DNA from 3 places in the Klebsiella variicola genome. Region 1 is predicted to be linked to each of the others. Evidence: riboswitches for the same ligand, from Rfam matches in the RefSeq annotation. Region 1 holds a riboswitch; each other region holds the start of a gene.
The links. A riboswitch is a leader RNA that binds a small molecule or an ion and turns the genes downstream of it on or off. The one in region 1 is predicted to bind thiamine pyrophosphate.

Region 1 (7,058 bases):
GGCCTGACCGGTCAGGTCCGCGGAGACATGATAGTCGACGCCATCTTTCTTGAACGCCGAATTGCGCAGATAGGCCCACAGCACGGTGACCAGGCCCAGCTCATGGGCCCGCTCAAAGGCGGCGGAAATCTCTTCTATCTGACGACGCGATTGTTCCGAGCCGAAATAGATCGTCGCTCCCACGGCCACCGCCCCCATATTGAACGCCTGCTCAACGCTGGCGTAGAGGGTCTGGTCGTATTCGGTGGGGTAGCTCAGCGTTTCGTTATGGTTGAGCTTCACCAGGAAAGGGATGCGATGCGCGTAGCGGCGCGACACCGAGGCCAGCACGCCGTAGGTCGACGCCACGCAGTTACAGCCGGCTTCGATCGCCAGCTCGACGATATTTTTCGGATCAAAGTACAGCGGGTTGGCGGCAAAGGAGGCGCCCGCCGAGTGCTCCACGCCCTGGTCAACCGGCAGAATGGAAAGGTAGCCGGTTCCTCCCAGGCGTCCGGTATTGTACAGGGTCTGCATATTGCGTAGCACCGCCGGTGGTCGGTTATTATCCACCATCACCCGATCAACATAATCTGCCCCAGGCAGATACAGCTGGTCGGCCGGAATGGTTATACAACGGTGCTGCAACAGGCTCTCGGCATCTTTGCCCAGCAACTGCGTAATATCAGTCATAGCAATCTCCCGTAAGGCCGGCCGAAGCCGGCATGCATTATCCCAACCCAATTTTTTTGGGCAGGTTAAGCCTGGTACCGACTTAGCCTATTTTCCAGCCGGGGGGCCATTTTTTCAGGAGATTCTGCTGTCCCGTTGCGCTGCCATTTACCACCAGGCGTGGAAATGGTGCACCGGCCCGATGCCGTGGCCCACTTCCAGAGAGTCGGCCTGCGCCAGGGCCGCCGACAGCCAGGCCTTCGCCTCGGCGACGGTGGCCGCCCAGTCCGCATGACGGGGGCGCAGCGCCGCCAGCGCGGCGGAGAGCGTGCAGCCGGTGCCGTGGGTATTTTTGGTCTGCACGCGAGGCGTGGTAAACCGCTGTTCCCCTTCGCGGGTGAAGAGCCAGTCCGGGCTTTCGGCGTCGTCGAGATGGCCGCCCTTCATTAATACCGCGCCGCAGCCCAGCGCCAGCAACGCCCGCCCCTGCTCCAGCATCTCGCGCTCGGTGCGCGCATGGGGGGCATCGAGTAGCGCGGCCGCTTCCGGCAGGTTCGGGGTGATCAATGACACCTGCGGCAACAATCGTTGACGCAGGGTCTCCACCGCCGAGGCCGACAGCAGCGGATCGCCGCTTTTCGCCAGCATGACGGTATCCAGCACCACGTTGGCCACCCGGTAGCGCGCCAGCCGCTCGGCCACGGCTTCCACAATATCGGTCTCCGCCAGCATGCCGATTTTGGTGGTATCGATACGCACATCGCTGAACACCGAGTCGAGCTGCGCGGCCACAAAATCCGGTTCGATGCGATAGACCGACTGCACGCCGCGGGTATTCTGCGCCACCAGGGCGGTGATCACCGAGCAGCCATAGGCCCCCAGCGCGGAGAAGGTTTTCAGATCGGCCTGGATACCGGCCCCACCGCTGGGATCGGTGCCGGCGATGGTCAGGGCGTTGATGCATTTCATCCCTGCACCTCCTGATACAGCGCGTCGAGAAACGCCGGAATAAAGCTGCCAGGGCCTCCCTGACGGGCGGCGATCTCCCCGGCCTGCTTCATCAGCCCGCAGGCGGCGGCCACGTTTTCCAGCCGGTCTCCCGGCAGCGCCGCGCTCGCCGCCACCACCGCCGACAGCGCGCAGCCGGTGCCCACCACCCGGGTCATCAGCGGATTACCCCCCGCCACGCTGAGCACCCGCTCGCCGTCGGTGACGTAGTCCACCTCGCCAGTGACCGCCACCACGGTAGCCAGCCGGCGAGCCAGCGCCTGGGCCGCCGGCAGCGCCGCGGCGGCCGTATCGGTGGTATCCACCCCGCGCCCGCCGGCGCTCATCCCGGCCAGCGCCAGAATTTCAGAGGCATTGCCGCGAATGGCCGCCGGCTGGAGGGCCAGCAGCTCATGACAAAAGGCCGTGCGCACGGTCAGGGCGCCGACCGCCACCGGATCCAGCGTCCAGGGCCTGCCGGCCTGACGGGCGTGCTCCACCGCGGCGCGCATCGCCACGGCGCGATCTTCGGTCAGGGTACCGACGTTAATTAACAGCGCATCGGCGATAGCGGCAAACTGCGCCGCTTCGCGGGGATCGATCACCATCGCCGGCGAGGCGCCGACGGCCAGCAGAACATTGGCGGTAAAGGTCTGCACCACATCATTGGTCATGCAGTGCACAAGGGGGGAATGGGCGCGCAGCAGATGGCGCAGGTGCGCGACAGGCGCGGGATTCAGCAGCTCAGGCATGGTTTGCTCCCGCCAGACGAGGTAGAAGCAATGACCCTGCGGTCTCTGACTTCCCTACGCTGGCATTATCCAGATCAGGTGGTACGGGTATTTCTCAGCCTTCAACGAAGAAGGGCACCCCGAGTCATAAAAGCGGTACAACATTTTCAGTCAGCAGGGTACGAAATGTGGCGGTGTAACACAAGCCGACCTGATTTCTTTTCCCGTTTATGTAAGTACTACAAAAGGAGTAAAACACGCATTTTTTGTAAGCAAAACTGGATGAATGTTAATGCATGGTTATATTTAAAAAACCTGTAACAAACAACCACCTGCGTTAAATCGGTAAAACCGAATAAACCATGCCATTAATGAGGATTCCAATGAAATTGACCCCGATAGTAAAAGGGTTAGCGTTAGCGGGTTTGTTAAATAGTCTCGCTTTCGCCGCCTCGGCGGACACGTCAGCCAAAGAGGCGACCGAAGCGACCAAAAAAGCGAACGATGCCCTCTACAATCAACTCCCCTTCTCCGATAACACCGATTTCACCAATGCGCATAAAGGCTTTATTGCCGCCCTGCCGCCGGAAGTCATTAAAGGCGAACAAGGCAATGTCATCTGGGATCCGGGCCAGTATGCCTTCATTAAAGAAGGGGAAAAAGCGCCGGAGACGGTGAACCCGAGTTTGTGGCGCCAGTCGCAGCTGATTAACATCAGCGGCCTGTTTGAAGTGACCGACGGGGTCTACCAGATCCGCAACCTCGATCTCTCCAATATGACAATTATTGAGGGTAAAGAGGGGATCACCGTCGTTGACCCGCTGGTCTCGGCAGAAACCGCCAAAGTGGGCATGGACCTGTATTACAAAAACCGCGGTAAAAAACCGGTCGTCGCGGTGATCTACACCCACAGCCACGTTGACCACTACGGCGGCGTGCGCGGTGTGGTTGATGAAGCGGATGTGAAGTCCGGCAAAGTGAAAATCTACGCGCCGGCCGGCTTTATGGAAGCTGCCGTGGCGGAAAACATCATGGCCGGGAACGTCATGAGTCGCCGCGCCAGTTATATGTACGGCAACCTGCTGAAGCCAGAGGCCAAAGGCCAGGTGGGCGCCGGGCTGGGCACCACCACCTCTGCGGGTACCGTCACCCTGATTGCGCCAACCAATATTATTGACAAGGATGGCCAGAAAGAGGTGATCGACGGCCTGACCTACGACTTTATGCTGGCGCCGGGCTCCGAAGCGCCGTCAGAAATGCTGTGGTATATCGAAGAGAAGAAACTGATCGAATCCGCAGAAGACGTCACCCATACCCTGCATAACACCTACTCGCTGCGCGGGGCGAAGATCCGTGAACCGCTGCCGTGGTCGAAATATATCAACCAGGCGATCGTTCGCTGGGGCGATAAGGCTGAGATCATTATGGCTCAGCACCACTGGCCGACCTGGGGCAACGAAAACGTGGTTAACCTGCTGAAGAGCCAGCGTGATCTGTATCGTTACATCAACGACCAGACCCTGCGGATGGCTAACGAAGGCCTGACCCGCGATGAAATCGCCGCTAACTTTAAGCTGCCGGACAGTCTGGCCAACACCTGGGCTAACCGCGGCTACTACGGCTCGGTCAGCCACGATGTGAAAGCCACCTACGTGCTGTATCTCGGCTGGTACGACGGCAACCCGGCGACCCTCGACGAACTGCCGCCGGAAGAAGCGGCGAAGAAATTCGTCGATTATATGGGCGGTGCGGATGCGATCCTGAAGAAAGCGAAAGAAGATTACGACCAGGGTAACTACCGCTGGGTCGCCCAGGTGGTCAGCAAAATTGTCTTCGCCGACCCCAACAACCAGCAGGCGCGTAATCTGGAAGCCGATGCCCTGGAGCAGTTAGGCTATCAGGCGGAATCCGGCCCGTGGCGTAACTTCTACCTCACCGGCGCCCAGGAGCTGCGTAACGGTGTGGTGAAAGGCCCGACCCCGAACACCGCCAGCCCGGACACCGTCCGCGCCATGACCCCGGAAATGTTCTTTGATTATCTGGCGGTCCATATCAATGGCGAAAAAGCGGGTAACGCGAAGTCGGTGTTCAATATCGATCTGGGCAATGACGGCGGTAAATATAAACTGGAACTGGAAAACGGCGTGCTGAACCACACCGCGAATGCGGAAGCGAAAGAGGCGGATGCCACCCTGACGCTGGATCGCGCCACCCTGAATAAAATCATTCTCAAAGAAGAGACCCTGAAGCAGGCGGAAGAGAAAGGGGAAGTTAAAATCAGCGGTAACGGGGCTAAACTCGATGAAATGCTGGGCTATATGGACAAGTTTGACTTCTGGTTTAACATCGTGACGCCGTAATGATCTGCTGACGGCTATCCTGAGTAACAAGGCGGCGATCCCGCCTTGTTACCCTTCTCAGCGTCGTTCAATAGTCCGCGGGCAGCGGGCGATCGATAGAGATAAGCTTGCCCCGTTTCATGGTGATGTATCCCCCCGCCTTTAAGTCCGCCAGCACGCGAAACACATGGGTGCGCGAAAGATTGGTACGCCTGATGATAAATAACGCCAGTCCCTCATTTTCACCCTCATGGGTGTGCTGTCGATAAAGATAGCGATATAGCATCGGGCGAATCGTCTGATAGCTGGTCACCTGACGGCGTTCATTGTGCAGGTCGATGGTAAAGATACTCATGAACACCAGCACTTTCGCCAGCGCCTCAACGCGCTGCGGATGATTTTCAATAAACAGACGATCGAAGGCCGCGTAAGTGATTTTTCGCAGCGTCACCGGGCCACTGCCTGTATATTCAAATTTCGCCAGCGGGCAATACCGCTCCATCAGGCCAATCGGCATATACTCAATGGAATTACCGATACTCAAGCCATCATCCGGCATTAATATTGATAACGAACCCTCGGTACAAAAATAAATATAACCCGACTCCGGGCGCCATTTTTTATTAGCGGCGAGAATAATCTCTTCACCTTCCGTAACGATATCGGCAAAAAAGTCGGCTATGGCTAACGTTTTATAATAACTATGTATTTCCTGGAAATTCATCCTCTGCCCTCGCCTGCGCCGTTAGCAACAGTATAGCAGCCTTCGACCGGCGAAGACGAGCGGATCCTTAAGCGACTCCCTGTCAGTCCCATATGGGACTATTCAGCACAATATTTGTCTTTAGAATAAACCGCAAGCCATCCATTTTTAAAAACGGAAATATTTCTTTATTTCCGCGGAATAAATTACCTGAGAGGTTGTCATGAAATTAAATCAGATAGCGAAAAACCTGGCGCTGGCCGGAATGTTATCGTCTTTGTCGATAACCACCTTTGCCGCCGCGCCACAACAGGATGCCACACCGGCCACGCGTGAGGCGAATCAGGCGCTATACCGCAAACTGCCGTTCGCGGATAAAACTGACTTTAACAACGCCCATCAGGGCTTTATCGCGCCCCTGCCGCCAGCGATGCTCAAAGGCGCACAGGGAAATATTATCTGGGATCCCGCCAAATATGATTTCGTCAAAGAAGGCGAAAAGGCGCCGGACACTGTCAATCCCAGCCTGTGGCGACAGTCACAATTACTCAATATCGGCGGCTTGTTCAAAGTTACCGACGGCGTTTACCAGATCCGAAATCTCGATCTTTCCAATATGACCATTATCGAAGGCAAAACCGGGATTACGGTCATCGACCCCTTGCTGAGCGCCGAACCGGCCAAAGAGGCTCTGGCGCTCTATTTTGCCCACCGGCCGAAAAAACCGGTGGTGGCGGTGCTGTTTACCCACAGCCATGTGGACCACTACGGCGGTATCCGTGGCGTGATCGATGAAGCTGACGTGAAAGCCGGTAAAGTGAAGATTTACGCCCCTGCCGGCTTTATGGAGGAAGCGGTTTCCGAGAACATCATGGCCGGTACTGCGATGAGCCGCCGCGCCAGCTACATGTACGGCAACCTGCTGAAGCCGGACGCTAAGGGACAGGTCGGCGCTGGTCTCGGCACCACCACCTCGGCGGGTACCGTTACGCTGATCCCGCCGACCCACTACATTACCCATACCGGTCAGCAGGAAGTGATCGACGGTCTGACCTATGACTTTATGATGGCGCCGGGCTCGGAAGCGCCGTCGGAAATGCTGTGGTATGTCAAAGAGAAGAAAATGATCGAGGCGGCAGAGGATGTGACCCATACCCTGCACAACACTTACTCTCTGCGCGGCGCCAAAATCCGCGATCCGCTGGCGTGGTCGAAATACATCAACGCCGCCATCGACCGCTGGGGCAACGAGGCGGAAGTGATTATCGCTCAGCACCACTGGCCAACCTGGGGGAACGACAATATCGTGAAGCTGATGAAAGGTCAGCGCGATATGTATCGCTATATCAACGACCAGACCCTGCGTATGGCGAACTTAGGCATGACCCGCGATGAGATCGCCGCCAACTTCAAGCTGCCGGATTCGCTGGAGAAACAGTGGTCCAGCCGCGGCTACTACGGTTCCGTTAGCCACGATGTGAAAGCGACCTACGTCTTCTATCTCGGCTGGTTTGATGGCAACCCGGCCACCCTCGACGAGCTGCCGCCAGAACAGGCGGCGAAGAAGTTCGTGGAATATATGGGCGGCGCCGATGCCATCATGCAGAAAGCCAAAGCCGACTACCAGCAGGGGAACTACCGCTGGGT
Region 2 (7,058 bases), 2.0 Mb from region 1:
ACCCTCGTCACCCTTGCCGTACTGACCTTTGGCAGCAACGCGGCCTGGGCCAACCATCACTGGGGCAATAACACCGGGATGGGCAATCAGCGTTACAGCCAGCTGACCCAGGAGCAGCAGGCTACCGCGCAAAAGCTGCATAACGATTACGCTGCGCAAACCAGCGCCCTGCGCCAGCAGCTGCAGTCCAAACGCTATGAGTACAATGCGCTGCTCACGACGCAAAAGCCGGACAGTGGAAAGATTGAAGCTGTCGCTCAGGAGATGGAAGGCTTACGCCAGAAGCTGGATCAGCAGCGGGTGAAGTTTGATGTCGCCCTGGCTGAGGCGGGCGTTCCCCGTGGCGCAGGAATGGGATACAACGGCTGCCGCGGTAACGGCGGTGGTCATAGGGGCATGAACCACTGGTAATCGTTAGAAGCTTTTTTCTGTCGGCTGCCAGGTGCAGAAGTTTTCATTGGCGACCAGCAATAGTTGAGAGCCTTCAGACGCCTCCAGCCAGGCGATGCTCACCGCGGCGGAGGAATGACTCTGGCGATGTTCAATATGCGCCAGGGCCCGGCTATCGAGGTCAGGCTTAACCGTCTGACCTTCACAGGTCAACACGGTATGCGCGGCAGCGTTCCAGCGCCCCTGACGCAGGACGACGCGTCCCTGCCGGAGAGCATCGCTGGTCTGGCGGATCTGCTCGGCGCGATAACGATACAGTGCGACCTGGTCGCTGGAGAGCTGTTGCTTCTGCCCGTCGACTTCCCGCTGCATAAAGCTGAGATCGCCCTGCGCGTCGAAGCGGGCGCGAATATGTTCCGGCGGCTTACCGTAGACATTGAGTTCGATAAACGTCAATTGATCGCCCTGCCAGCGATATTCACTGGTCGAGGTATCCCCGTGACGCCACGGGCTGAAAGCGGCGAGAAGATGGACTTCATCACCTGAATCTTTACGCCAGATACGCATCGCCCCCTGATTATCCGCATAACCGCTGGCGGTAAACGGTGGAAGCGAGGCGTCGTGGCTGCAGGCAGTCAGCAACAGGATGCCCGCCAGCGCCAGAGGCCGGCGCCAGACAGACAAAAGGGGCTTAATAGCCCCTTCGATAAAACTGTTCACTGCCACGCGGTCTTACTTAACTGCGTCTTTCAGTGCTTTGCCAGAAACAAATGCCGGCACGTTAGCTGCAGCGATTTTGATCTCTTTACCGGTCTGCGGGTTGCGGCCAGTACGCTCAGCGCGGTGGTTCACTTTGAAGGTACCGAAACCAACCAGTTGAACAGCATCACCTTCTTTCAGAGACTCAGTAATTGCAGCCAGGGTAGATTCCAGGGCAGCTTTAGCCTGTGCTTTGGACAGGTCAGCTTTGTCCGCAATTACATCAATCAGTTGAGTCTTGTTCATAAGTTATCCTTACAATGTGTTTATCGCTTGCTAAGCATCGAGTGCGACGGAAATGCCAAAAAAGCACCCTCCTGCATACACGCACCGATAGCCACTTTTTTTCGCCCTCCAAATGTAGACCAGACGGGGGGCGGAATGGAAGCCTTCAGACGCTACAATTCAGGCGGTAAATCACGTTTTCTGGTCTCACTGCTGAAAATTTATACCAATATTGCTCTCACCGGCCTCACGCAGGTCCGCGCGCAGACCTTTTATCAGCTCAAGGTCACGCTCTTCGCAGTCGGCCAGCAGGCGGAAAATTTCCCACTGAATATCCCATTCCTGCTCTACCGCCGGGTTCGCTTTCAGCTCTTCATCGGTCATTTCGCGACCGGCCTGGGTCATTTCCAGCATCGCCACGCTGGTGATGGATGTCTTGCTCACCTCAATCGCGTGCTCAAGTGTTTCACCGCTCAGACGCGAATGGATCAGTTCGCTCAACGCCACGCAGGCGTCTATAGCCGGGTAAACACCGTACAGGTCGAAATCATCTGCCGCCGGGATGGCCTCTTCCAGCTTCTCCAGCTGACTGTCGAAATTCACCTTCGCATCTTTAACCGTCAGCGTTTCCCAGATCAGGTCCAGGATACGACGGTACAGCTGGCCGTCGCCGAACTCGGTTTGCTTGCAGAACATGGCGTAGTTAGGGTACATACGCTCGCACAGGCAGGCCATAAAAGTGACATGCTGCCAGCTTTCCAGCTTCTCCAGGCGCAGGTGAATCGGGTTTTGTAACATGATGAATTCTCGAAGTCAGAAATTAGGCGCAGTGTACCTGAATCAGCCGTGATTTGCTTGCCAACGCACAAACGACGGACGACGGGACGCCACCGCATCGGCCCAGCGCGTCGGCTCGGGGAGACGATAGCCTCGCATGCAGCGCTCAACCCACATTAAGGCGCTGTCCATGCCCACCCGGTGACCGGAGCTAATAAACAGCGGGTTGCAGCGCACTTTGCTGCGCCAGACCCAGGCCAGTTGCTCATTTTTATCCATCAGCGGGGCCAGTGCGCCGGGCTCATCACCCAGTTCGCCGATTTTTCCGCACAGCCGTTTTTTCGCCACCCCGATGGTCGGCACGTCAATCATCAGACCAAAATGGCTGGCGACGCCGAGCCGCCGGGGATGGGAGATACCGTGGCCGTCGACGAAGAGCAGGTCCGGTTTTTGCGAAAGCTGCTCCCACGCCGCCAGCAGCGCAGGTGTTTCGCGAAATGAGAGAAAGCCGGGAATATAGGGCATGGTGGTGGCGACGCGCGCCACCTGATACTCCACCAGCTCAAGCTCAGGCCAGGTCAGCAGCACCATCGCAGCCCGGGTCACTTCCCCTTCCTGCTCAAACCCGACATCCGCGCCGCCGATCAACGCCGGCGGGTCGCGATCCAGTCGATCCGCTCGCTCGACCGACGCGGCTAACTGTTGTTGTTGGGTACGTAGCGCGGCTAAATCCATACGGCTTATCTCCTATTGATGATAGGGTGTGGAAAGACGATGCACCGCCTCAACAAAGACGCCCGCATGCTGCGGGTCGACATCCTGATGGATGCCGTGACCAAGGTTAAAGACATGGCCTTCGCCCTGGCCGAAGCCGGCGAGAATAGTCGCCACTTCCTCTTCAATACGCGGGGCTGGCGCATACAGCATCGACGGGTCCATATTGCCCTGGAGCGCCACTTTGTGACCTACGCGACGGCGAGCATCGGCGATATCGGTGGTCCAGTCGAGTCCCAGCGCATCACAGCCGGTCTCCGCCATCGCTTCCAGCCACTGGCCACCGCCTTTGGTGAACAGGGTCACCGGCACGCGGCGGCCTTCGTTCTCCCGCAGCAGGCCATCGACAATTTTATGCATGTAGTAGAGCGAGAACTGCTGATAGTCGCGACCGGTCAGCACCCCGCCCCAGGTGTCGAAAATCATCACCGACTGCGCGCCGGCTTTGATCTGCGCGTTGAGGTACAGGGTGACGCTCTTCGCCAGCTTCTCCAGCAGCGCATGCAGCGCCTGCGGTTCGGCGTACATCATCTTTTTGATCACAGTGAACGCTTTGCTGCTGCCGCCTTCCACCATATAGGTCGCCAGCGTCCAGGGGCTACCGGAGAAGCCGATCAGCGGCACTTCGCCTTTCAGTTCGCGGCGAATGGTACGCACGGCGTTCATGACATAGCCCAGTTCCTGCTCCGGATCCGGGATTGGCAGCTTGTCGACGTCGGCTTTGCTTTTTATCGGCGAGGTGAAGCGCGGACCTTCGCCAGCTTCAAAGTACAGCCCCAGACCCATGGCGTCCGGGATCGTCAGGATGTCCGAAAAGAGGATCGCCGCATCCAGCGGGTAACGGCGCAGCGGCTGGAGCGTCACTTCGCAGGCCAGCTCGGCATTTTTACACAGCGACATAAAGTCGCCCGCTTGCGCACGGGTGGCTTTGTACTCCGGTAAATAGCGGCCCGCCTGGCGCATCATCCACACCGGGGTGACATCAACCGGCTGACGCAGCAGCGCGCGCAGGTAACGATCGTTTTTCAGTTCGGTCATTTTTACATTCCTTTAGCGTTGATGCGCCCAGTGTAACATGTCACTCGAACTCTGCCCGACACATCGCCACCGTATCTTCGATAAGCCGACGCGCCACCGTGCCCGGCGGTGGCAGGAGCGGTAGATTGTCATAGCGGTACCAGTCCGCGGTCAGCAGCTCTTTTTTGTCGACCACGATATCGCCATCCGCGTAATCCGCCATAAAGGCGGTCATCAGCGACTGCGGGAACGGCCACGGCTGAGAGGTCACATAGCGCAGGTTTTTCACCTTGATGCCGCTCTCCTCCATCACCTCGCGGGCCACTGCCTGCTCAAGGGTTTCACCCACTTCGACAAACCCGGCCAGCACGGTGTGCACGCCGTTACGATGGCGGGTATGTTGCGCCAACAGGATCGAATCATCGCGACGGATAGCGACGATAATGCAGGGGGCAATTTGCGGGTAATAGCGTTCACGGCAGTGGCTGCACAGCATCGCCCATTCGCTTTTGCTGGCATGCATCGGATGGCCACAGTAGCCGCAAAATTTATGCGATCGATAAAATTCGGCGAGCTGGATCCCTCGCCCCGCCAGCTGGAAGAGACCCGGATCCTGATCCAGAACCTGGCGTAACGATCCCATGTCATGGCGGCGATCCTGGCGCACCATCCAGACGGACTCGCCCTGCCACTCGCCAATATGCAGCGCATGCTGTCCGACAAGATCGAAATTAACCGCTTCGCCATGTGGTAATTCTCCACCAGGCAACCATAATTTTTGTTCGTGACTGACAACCCACCAGCCGCGATCTAATTTTTCAATAATACGATCCATATCTATTGCACTACCTTTGCTTCACTGGCATGTTGTTAACATTATATTTACATTTTGGTGAGCAGATTTAAATCAAAACTAGCGGAGTCAATCATGCTAAACCAGCTGGAAAATCTGACGGAGCGCGTTGGCGGTAGTAATGAACTGGTCGATCGCTGGCTACAAGTGCGTAAGCATCTGCTCGTGGCTTACTACAATCTGGTTGGCCTGAAACCGGGCAAAGAGTCATTTATGCGGCTAAACGAAAAGGCGCTGGATGACTTTTGCCAAAGTCTGGTGGATTACCTCTCATCCGGTCATTTTAGTATTTATGAACGCATTATTGGCGAAATGGAAGGCGATACCCCACTTTTAGCCGCCACCCGGCTTTATCCACAGCTGGAAGCCAATACCCAGCAGATGATGGACTACTACGATACCTGCCTCGAAAACGCTATCGATCACGATAACTACCTTGAATTTCAGCAGGCGCTGTCGGATATCGGCGAGTCGCTGGAAGCACGTTTCGCGCTGGAGGATAAACTGATCGCCCTCGCCGTCGCGCATAATCTGAGCAACGACGTGCGCGATAATATTGCGCCGACCGCTTGAGTTGTGCGCAATTAACGAGTAGTTTACCTCCGTTCCCCCTCTCCGGAGGGGACGTCATCTTGTCGGAGTGCCTATTTTCCATGCGCTGGCTAAAGTGGAAAAGGCTGAGACCGTTAATTCGGGATCCGCGGAACCTGATCAGGCTAATACCTGCGAAGGGAACAAGAGTAAACTGCTGGTCGCACCTGTCCGTTCTGGATCGGTCGCATCTGTTACTCCATCCGTCGTCTGACAAGCCATCTCCTTTTTTAACTGGAATGCGCTATGTCTACTACCAAACTCACCCGTCGGGAACAACGCGAGCACGCGCAGCGATTCATTGATACGCTGGCAGGTACCGCTTTTCCCAATTCACGCCGCATCTACGTTCACGGCTCACAAGCGGATATCCGCGTCCCGATGCGTGAAATTGAGCTCAGCCCGACCCTCGTCGGCGGCGATAAAGATAACCCCCGGTACGAAGCCAATGAACCGATCCCGGTATATGACACCTCCGGCCCTTATGGCGACCCGGATATTGGCATTGATGTCCGCCAGGGGCTGGCAAAGCTGCGCCAGCCGTGGATCGACGCGCGTAACGACTGCGCTCCGCTCAGCGAACGCAGCTCGGCCTATACCAAAGCGCGGCTGGCCGATGACGGTCTCGATGAGCTGCGCTTCAGCGGCCTGCTGACGCCCAAACGCGCCGTCGCCGGGAAATGCGTTACCCAACTGCACTACGCCCGCCAGGGGATCGTCACCCCGGAGATGGAGTTCATCGCCATTCGCGAAAACATGGGTCGCGAACGTATCCGCAGCGAGGTTCTGCGCCAGCAGCATGCCGGGGAAGGCTTCGGTGCCCGCCTGCCGGAAAACATTACCCCCGAGTTCGTCCGCGATGAAGTTGCCGCCGGACGCGCCATCATCCCCGCCAACATCAACCACCCGGAATCTGAGCCGATGATTATCGGCCGCAATTTCCTGGTGAAAGTGAATGCCAATATCGGCAACTCGGCGGTGACCTCTTCCATCGAAGAGGAGGTGGAAAAACTGGTCTGGTCAACCCGCTGGGGCGCCGACACGGTGATGGACCTCTCCACCGGCCGCTATATCCACGAGACCCGCGAGTGGATCCTGCGCAACAGCCCGGTGCCGATTGGTACCGTCCCGATTTACCAGGCGCTGGAGAAGGTCAACGGCATTGCCGAGAACCTGACCTGGGAAGCCTTCCGCGATACCCTGCTGGAACAGGCCGAACAGGGCGTCGACTACTTCACGATTCACGCCGGCGTACTGCTGCGCTACGTGCCGATGACCGCGAAGCGCCTGACAGGTATCGTGTCGCGCGGTGGTTCCATCATGGCCAAGTGGTGCCTGTCGCATCATCAGGAAAACTTCCTCTACCAGCACTTCCGCGAAATCTGTGAAATCTGCGCCGCCTATGACGTGTCGCTGTCCCTCGGCGATGGTCTGCGCCCCGGCTCGATCCAGGACGCCAACGACGAGGCGCAGTTCGCCGAGCTGCATACGCTGGGCGAACTGACGAAAATCGCCTGGGAGTATGACGTGCAGGTGATGATTGAAGGCCCCGGCCACGTGCCGATGCAGATGATCCGCCGCAATATGACCGAAGAGCTGGAGCATTGCCACGAAGCGCCATTCTACACCTTAGGCCCGCTCACCACCGACATCGCGCCGGGCTACGACCATT
Region 3 (7,058 bases), 900 kb from region 1:
TATCCAGGGTCAGCACATTGCCAATCTGGTATACCGGGATCGGGATGCCCACCGCGCGCACGTGCAGGTCGTAACCAAAAGCGCAGCACGGTCGCAGCGACTCCGGCGGCGGCAGCTCACCCAGGGTGGGCACCGGATGGATCGCCGTCACAGCGGGCAGCACCGGATCCTGCGCCAGCGCCGGCAGCGACAGTGCAAACAGCAGCCATAAGGCTTTACGCATCAACAGCCTCTCCACAACAACAAAAGAGCGCGCATCTTACCGGCAGATGACGCCAGCAGTTTTAGTTAAAAACGGTATTCACCGGAGACAAAGAAGCTATTGCGCTCGTTAAAACCAAATTCAGTCAGCACGTTAAAGTTTTTGGTGACTTCATACTGGGCGCCAATCAGCATATTCCAGGGTGAGGTTAGCTTCTGCTTGACGTCGAATTTCCCCTCGCCGTCTTTATTGACTGCGGCAATCAGGGGCTGAAGCTCTGGCGGCATATGCAGGTCGGCCAGATCGCCTTTAAACTCCTGCTGCACGTCCTGATACATGCTCCCGACCCACAGGCTGAGGTGGGACGGCCCGTCGATCCCGTGAAAACTGAAGCGGTAGCCGACGCGCGGCGAGACGGTGACCGCCGAGATGCTGCCGTCGAGAATATCGAAATCGGTACGGGTGTAGTTAGTGTCTACTAACCCGAACCAGTTGCCGTATCCCCCGGCGAGCGTAAAGCCGGTTCCCCAGGTGGTTCCTTTGAAATCAAGCGTAAAATCAATATTCTGCAGTTTTCCGCTCTGATAAAGCTGGTGAACCGCGCCGGCGATCACCCGATCCAGACCGCGAAACTGCGAAGGATCCGAATCCACGGAGACCTGGGAGACAGACGCCCCGCGGGTATGCCCCACCAGCCCGTAAACGTTGAGAAACGGAAAGACCCACATATCGAGGCGCAGGTTTTCGGTTTTGCTCTTCTCGCGGGTGTGCCCGGCATCGATGGCGAACATATCGCTGGGAATGGGATGGTTGCCCAGCTTAAGCCCGGAAAAGGTAATACTGTCGACCATGATATCCTGACGGATATTCATATAGCTCAGGTTGACGCCGTAGGGTAACGGGATCGAATACCCCCGGGCGCGTGCCTCATCTCCCCATATCGGAAAATAGCTGTCGCTCTCGCTCTGCTCCGCGGCCGACGCGCCACAGGCCGCCAACAGCAGCGTTAACACCGTTCCGGATGCTCTCATTGTTATTCTCATGTGTAGTTATAAACCCGAACCGACATTGCAATAGACCGCCTGCTCATGCTCACTGAACGCCACGTCAATCCCGGTACGCAAACCGTACTGCCGTGCAATCAGGTAACGAAAACCGGCCCCCCATGCCACCTCTGACTGTTCCGCTGGCGTGCGCGCCGCGCACCCCGCGCCAACGAATCCCTGCAGGATCCAGCGCGGGGTGAAGGCCCAGGGAGGTTTGCGCCGTGACCACGTCGTCGCCCTGATAGCGGTAGCGCGAAATAGGGACATCAAAGGGTTATCATGGTGGATGAATGACTGATTAATGGCCCGCGACCGCCAGTGCGGACAACAGGAATTTCATGCTTACTCCGGGGCTTTGGGGACGCACGACACGCCTCACGAACAGTATTAACGCGACGGGGTAATGAAAATATAACGTATGAGAATAATGCTCACCAACGCGCAGTCGCCTGTTTTTCGGGTATTTTTAAACGAAAAAGTGCTGGCTATCACAGAAAAATGCCATCGCGATACAGGGCAGCGCGGTGATTGTATTCAAAAGGTGAATATCGTATAACATAGCGCTACCGAGGGGTGTCCCGTGAGGGCTGAGATGGCGCAAGCCGAACCCTTTGAACCTGATCTGGGTCATGCCAGCGAAGGGACGGGTCGGCAATTTTGCCTGCATTACCGCCATTGCCTGTTCACACCCCTGCACGCCCGGATCTCCCCTGAATATCTGGAGGTCCTGTGATAATTCCCGCGTTTAGCCATGGTCTTTATGGCCGTTTACGCCAGCTGGCCGCCGCTGACTGGCAGCACTATGTGGCGCATCCTTTCGTCCAGCAGCTTGCCGAGGGCACCCTGGCGGAAAGCGCATTTCGTCGCTACCTGACCCAGGATTATCTGTTTCTGATCCACTTTGCCCGCAGCTATGCGCTGCTGGTGAGTAAACTGCGCACGCTGCCGGAGATGCGGGCCGCGGCCGCCTCAATGAACGCCATCCTCAACGAACTGCCGCTGCACGTCGGTTACTGCGCTCAGTGGGGCATTAGCGAGCAGGAGATGGCTACCCAGCCTGAAGCGCCGGAAACCATTAACTATACCCGCTACGTGCTGGATATTGGCCACTCGGGTGACGCGCTGGATCTACTGGTCGCGCTGATGCCCTGCGTGGCCGGTTATGCGGAAATCGGTCTCGGCCTGCTGCAGCATCCCGCCACCCGACTGGACGATAACCCCTACGCCTCGTGGATCCGCAACTATGGCGATGAAGGCTATCTGCACGGCGTCAATGCCGCGCTGGCGCTGCTGGAAACGGTATGGCAGCAGCGCGGGAGCGAGGCCCGGATCACTGAGCTGAGCGAGATTTTCACCACCGGCACCCGCCTTGAGGCGCAGTTCTGGCAGATGGGCCTCAACGCGACAGCGGAGACCCGGGCGTGACTGCGCCGGGTATCGAGGTCCGTGGCCTGAGCCTGCATTTCGGCGACCGTCGGTTGTTCGACAACCTGTCGTTTACGGTCCCCGGCGGGCAGTGGGTGTCGCTCCTCGGCGCCAGCGGGGCCGGCAAAACCAGCCTGCTGCGGGTGATGGCCGGTCTGGCGCCCGCCACCCGGGGAGAAGTGGTCGCCAGCGATGGGCAGCCTATTCAGGGCCGTCTGGCGTGGATGGGGCAGAAAGATCTGCTCTACCCCTGGCTGAGCGTCCGGGACAACGTCGCCCTCGGCGCGCGGCTGCGCGGTGAAAAAGTCGATCGTGCCCGGGTCGCCGCCCTGCTTGATCAGGTTGAGCTCTCGTCCTGCGCCGACGCCCGGCCGGCAACCCTCTCCGGCGGCATGCGTCAGCGCGCCGCGCTGGCCCGCACCCTGTATGAGGACCGCCCCATCGTGCTGATGGATGAGCCTTTCTCGGCGCTGGATACCCTCACCCGCACGCGCATTCAAACTCTGGCCGCCACCCTGCTGGCTGGTCGCACGGTGGTGCTGATCACCCACGATCCGCAGGAGGCCTGCCGGCTGAGCCACCGCCTGCTGGTCCTCTCGGCGCCCGACGGCGACATCGATGACAGCCATCACCTTGCCGGCACACCTCCGCGCGCGCCGGACGCGCCCGATCTCTTGAACAGCCAGGCCGCCCTGCTGCAGCAACTGATGAGGGCTCATCCATGACCGGACGTCTCTGGCGGGGCAGCATGGTGTTCTGCGGGTTGATGATCCTCTGGGGTCTGGCCAGCCGCAGCGGCATTCCTCACTTTCTTTTACCCTCCCCGATGGCGGTCGCCGAGGCGCTGTGGGTTAATCGCGCCTATCTCGGCTGGCACACGCTTATCACGCTCAGTGAGATCCTGAGCGGCCTGGCGCTGGGCGTGACGCTCGGCGTCACCCTGGCGCTGGGTATGATCCTCTCTCCGCGCCTGCAGCGCTGGCTGATGCCGCTGGTCCTCACCAGTCAGGCGATCCCGGTCTTTGCCCTCGCCCCGCTGCTGGTGCTGTGGCTGGGCTTTGGCATGAGCGCCAAAGTGGCGATGGCCGTGCTGGTGATTTTCTTTCCGGTGACTTCCGCCTTCTTTGATGGCTTGCGACGGGTCAACCAGGAATATCTCGATCTGGCGCGCAGCATGAACGCCTCCTTCGGCGCTCAGCTGCGGCATGTCCGCCTGATGGCTGCCCTGCCTGCGCTGGGCTCGGGCCTGCGGATGGCGGCGGCGGTGGCGCCCATCGGCGCGATTATCGGCGAATGGGTCGGCTCCGCTGAGGGGCTGGGCTACGTCATGCTCAATGCCAATGCGCGGCTGCAAACCGATATCTGCTTCGCCGCGCTGTTTATTTTAGTGCTACTGACCCTCCTGCTGTGGCTGGCGGTAGATACCCTGCTACACCGGCTGATCGACTGGTCACCGGAATAAAGATGAAGTAATAAAGGAAAACAGATGAAAAAGTCGCTTTTCGCCGGGGCAACCCTGACGGCCCTGGTCAGCGGCCACGCGCTGGCCAATGAACCGCTGACGCTGGTGCTGGACTGGTACATTAACCCCGACCATGCGCCGATTATGGTGGCCGAGCAGATCGGCGCCTTTAAGGCTCAGGGGCTGGACGTCAAGATTGTCCCTCCCTCCGATCCCGCGCTGCCTCCCCGCATGGTGGCCGCCCGTCAGGCGGATCTGGCCATCACCTACCAGCCGCAGGTGCACTTCTTCGCTGACGAAGGGTTACCGCTGGTGCGCGTTGGGACCCTGATTAACTCGCCGCTGAACACGGTGATCGCTCTCAATAAGCAGATCAAAACTCCGGCAGATCTGCAAGGTAAGAAGGTGGGCTATTCGGTCAGCGGCATTGAGCAGGCCACCCTGTCGACCATGGCGCAACACGCGGGTATCGATCCGGCCAGTATCAAACTGGTTAACGTCAATTTCCAACTGACCAGCGCCCTGCTGGCGGGCCAGGTGGACGCGGTCATCGGCGGCTACCGTAATATAGAAGCACAGGAGCTGAAGCTGCAGGGCAAAACGCCGGTAGTGATGAACGTCGAAGATTACGGCGTGCCGGCCTATGACGAGCTGGTGATTGTCGCCCATCGCGACGCGATTCATGAGGCCAAGATCCGTAAATTCCTCACCGCCCTGCAGGCCGGAGTGAGCTATCTGCGCGCCCATCCGCAGGAGAGCTGGGAGGCGTTTGCCGCCGCCCACCCGGAGCTGAAAACCGAACTCAACCACCAGGCGTGGCTGCAAACCGTGCCGCTGTTCGCCACCGATCCGGCGGCGCTGGATAAACCGCGCTACGAAGCTTATGAACAGTTTTTATATAACAATAAGTTGGTGAAAAAAGTCACACCTTTAACAAATTATGCGGTGGAACTGCATTGAGACTTGCTATCGCTGACGGAAGGCATTCCGTCAGCGTTTTAACGCAGCGGCAATAAAAATATAGAGACTTTCTCACTAATAATTACACTTTAAAGGGTTATCGTGACACGCAGTTGTTCTATTATAATTCAGCAGGTTACGTTAATTATTGCCCCGGTAAGAATAACGTCAAAATAACGCAATCAATAAAACGTTGAATGCGGATTTAAAAAGCCATATATTGTGCGCGCTTTATGAATGCCAATTCAATTCCTTAGACCAATTATTCAACCAGCGTTCAACCGCAATGCTGGTTGTGGGAGTGATATGATGACGGATAAAGTCCGTATTGATACTTTACGTGCCGATTTATTAGACGCAAACAACGAAACCTTTTTGGCCCGTCAGGCCGAATTCGAATCGAATGTCAGGAGTTACCCGCGTAAGTTACCGCTGGCTATCACTAAAGCTGAAGGCGTGTGGCTGACGGATGCGGATAACAAACAGTACCTGGACTGCCTCGCGGGCGCCGGTACTCTCGCTCTGGGCCACAACCACCCTGATGTATTGCAGAGCATCCAAAGTGTCATTACCAGCGGCTTGCCGTTACATACCCTCGATCTGACTACCCCGTTAAAAGATCGTTTCTCCGAATACCTGCTCTCTTGCCTGCCGGGCGATGGGAAAGAGTATTGCCTGCAGTTCACCGGTCCTTCCGGCGCTGACGCCGTGGAAGCCGCGCTGAAACTGGCGAAAAAATATACTGGCCGTACGGCGGTGATCAGCTTCTCCGGCGGCTATCACGGGATGACCCATGGCGCGCTGTCCGTCACTGGCAACCTGTCGCCGAAAGCGGCGGTTAACGGCATGATGCCGGAAGTCCAGTTCATGCCTTACCCGCACCTGTATCGTTGCCCGCTGGGCATCGGCGGCGAAGCCGGCGTGAAAGCCCTGACCTACTACTTCGAAAACCTGATCAACGACGTGGAGAGCGGCGTCCGTAAACCGGCGGCGGTGATCCTCGAAGCTGTGCAGGGTGAAGGCGGCGTGAACCCGGCGCCGGTCGAGTGGCTGCAGCGCATCCGCAAAGTGACCGAAGAGCATGGCATTCTGCTGATCGTCGATGAAGTGCAGGCTGGCTTTGCCCGTACCGGTAAATTCTTCGCCTTCGAGCACGCCGGTATCCAGCCGGACATCATCGTGATGTCGAAAGCGGTCGGTGGCGGTCTGCCGCTGGCGGTGCTGGGCATTAAAAAACAGTTCGACGCCTGGGAACCGGGTCACCACACCGGCACCTTCCGCGGCAACCAGCTGGCGATGGCTACCGGTCTGACCACCCTGCGTCACCTGCGCGACAACAAGATTGCCGACAAAGTCGCTGCCCAGGGCGAGTGGCTGAAAGGCAAACTGGCCGAGCTGCAGAAGCGCTACCCGGTCATTGGCCACGTACGCGGTCTTGGTCTGATGATCGGTATCGAAATCGTCAAGCCGAACGAAGCTCAGGATCACATGGGCTGCTACCCGGCTGACGGCGAACTCTCTGCCCTGCTGCAGAAGAAATGCTTTGAAGCGGGCCTGATTCTGGAGCGCGGTGGTCGTCACGGCTGCGTGCTGCGTCTGCTGCCGTCCCTGCTGATCAGCAACGCGGAACTGGATGTGTTCCTCGACAAATTCGAACAGGCCCTGCTGGCCGCCGGCGTAAAGCCGGTCTGAGTGGAGTCAGTGACCACCATGTCCACATTGAATCCGATTCTTGCTGGTTCAGCGCAGAGCGTTGAAGCCTATCAGCAGGTTATCGAGCAGACCAGCCAGGCCGTTGTGCAGTGGCTGAAGCAACCTGAGATGTATCAGGGGAAAAGCGTTGACGAGCTGCGTGAGCGTATCTCCCTTGAATTTAACGAACAGGGTTTGGGTAACCAGGCGGCGATTGATCGTGCGATCGAGTACTTCCTGAAAGACAGCCTGTCGGTGCATCACCCGCAGT

Region 2: another riboswitch for thiamine pyrophosphate. It lies ahead of thiC (phosphomethylpyrimidine synthase ThiC); the one in region 1 lies ahead of thiM (hydroxyethylthiazole kinase).
Region 3: another riboswitch for thiamine pyrophosphate. It lies ahead of tenA (thiaminase II); the one in region 1 lies ahead of thiM (hydroxyethylthiazole kinase).

Annotation. Positions count from the first base shown of each region.
Region 1 covers NZ_CP010523.2:1,686,846-1,693,903, reverse strand. The annotation lists gene fbaB (class I fructose-bisphosphate aldolase) at 1-672, opposite strand, end outside; gene thiD (bifunctional hydroxymethylpyrimidine kinase/phosphomethylpyrimidine kinase) at 820-1,620, opposite strand; gene thiM (hydroxyethylthiazole kinase) at 1,617-2,390, opposite strand; TPP riboswitch at 2,425-2,522, opposite strand; gene SP68_RS08025 (alkyl/aryl-sulfatase) at 2,753-4,729, shown strand; gene SP68_RS08020 (helix-turn-helix domain-containing protein) at 4,797-5,432, opposite strand; gene SP68_RS08015 (alkyl/aryl-sulfatase) at 5,635-7,058, shown strand, end outside.
Region 2 covers NZ_CP010523.2:5,235,230-5,242,287, forward strand. The annotation lists gene zraP (zinc resistance sensor/chaperone ZraP) at 1-411, shown strand, start outside; gene SP68_RS24420 (DUF1481 domain-containing protein) at 415-1,110, opposite strand; gene hupA (nucleoid-associated protein HU-alpha) at 1,123-1,395, opposite strand; gene SP68_RS24430 (YjaG family protein) at 1,582-2,172, opposite strand; gene nfi (deoxyribonuclease V) at 2,215-2,886, opposite strand; gene hemE (uroporphyrinogen decarboxylase) at 2,899-3,963, opposite strand; gene nudC (NAD(+) diphosphatase) at 4,004-4,777, opposite strand; gene SP68_RS24450 (Rsd/AlgQ family anti-sigma factor) at 4,871-5,368, shown strand; TPP riboswitch at 5,422-5,546, shown strand; gene thiC (phosphomethylpyrimidine synthase ThiC) at 5,633-7,058, shown strand, end outside.
Region 3 covers NZ_CP010523.2:2,582,879-2,589,936, reverse strand. The annotation lists gene SP68_RS12190 (DUF4056 domain-containing protein) at 1-223, opposite strand, end outside; gene SP68_RS12185 (porin family protein) at 289-1,233, opposite strand; partial or broken gene SP68_RS12180 (BamA/TamA family outer membrane protein) at 1,252-1,507, opposite strand; TPP riboswitch at 1,808-1,909, shown strand; gene tenA (thiaminase II) at 1,978-2,673, shown strand; gene SP68_RS12170 (ABC transporter ATP-binding protein) at 2,670-3,398, shown strand; gene SP68_RS12165 (ABC transporter permease) at 3,395-4,135, shown strand; gene SP68_RS12160 (ABC transporter substrate-binding protein) at 4,160-5,095, shown strand; gene SP68_RS12155 (diaminobutyrate--2-oxoglutarate transaminase) at 5,402-6,787, shown strand; gene SP68_RS12150 (pyridoxal phosphate-dependent decarboxylase family protein) at 6,797-7,058, shown strand, end outside.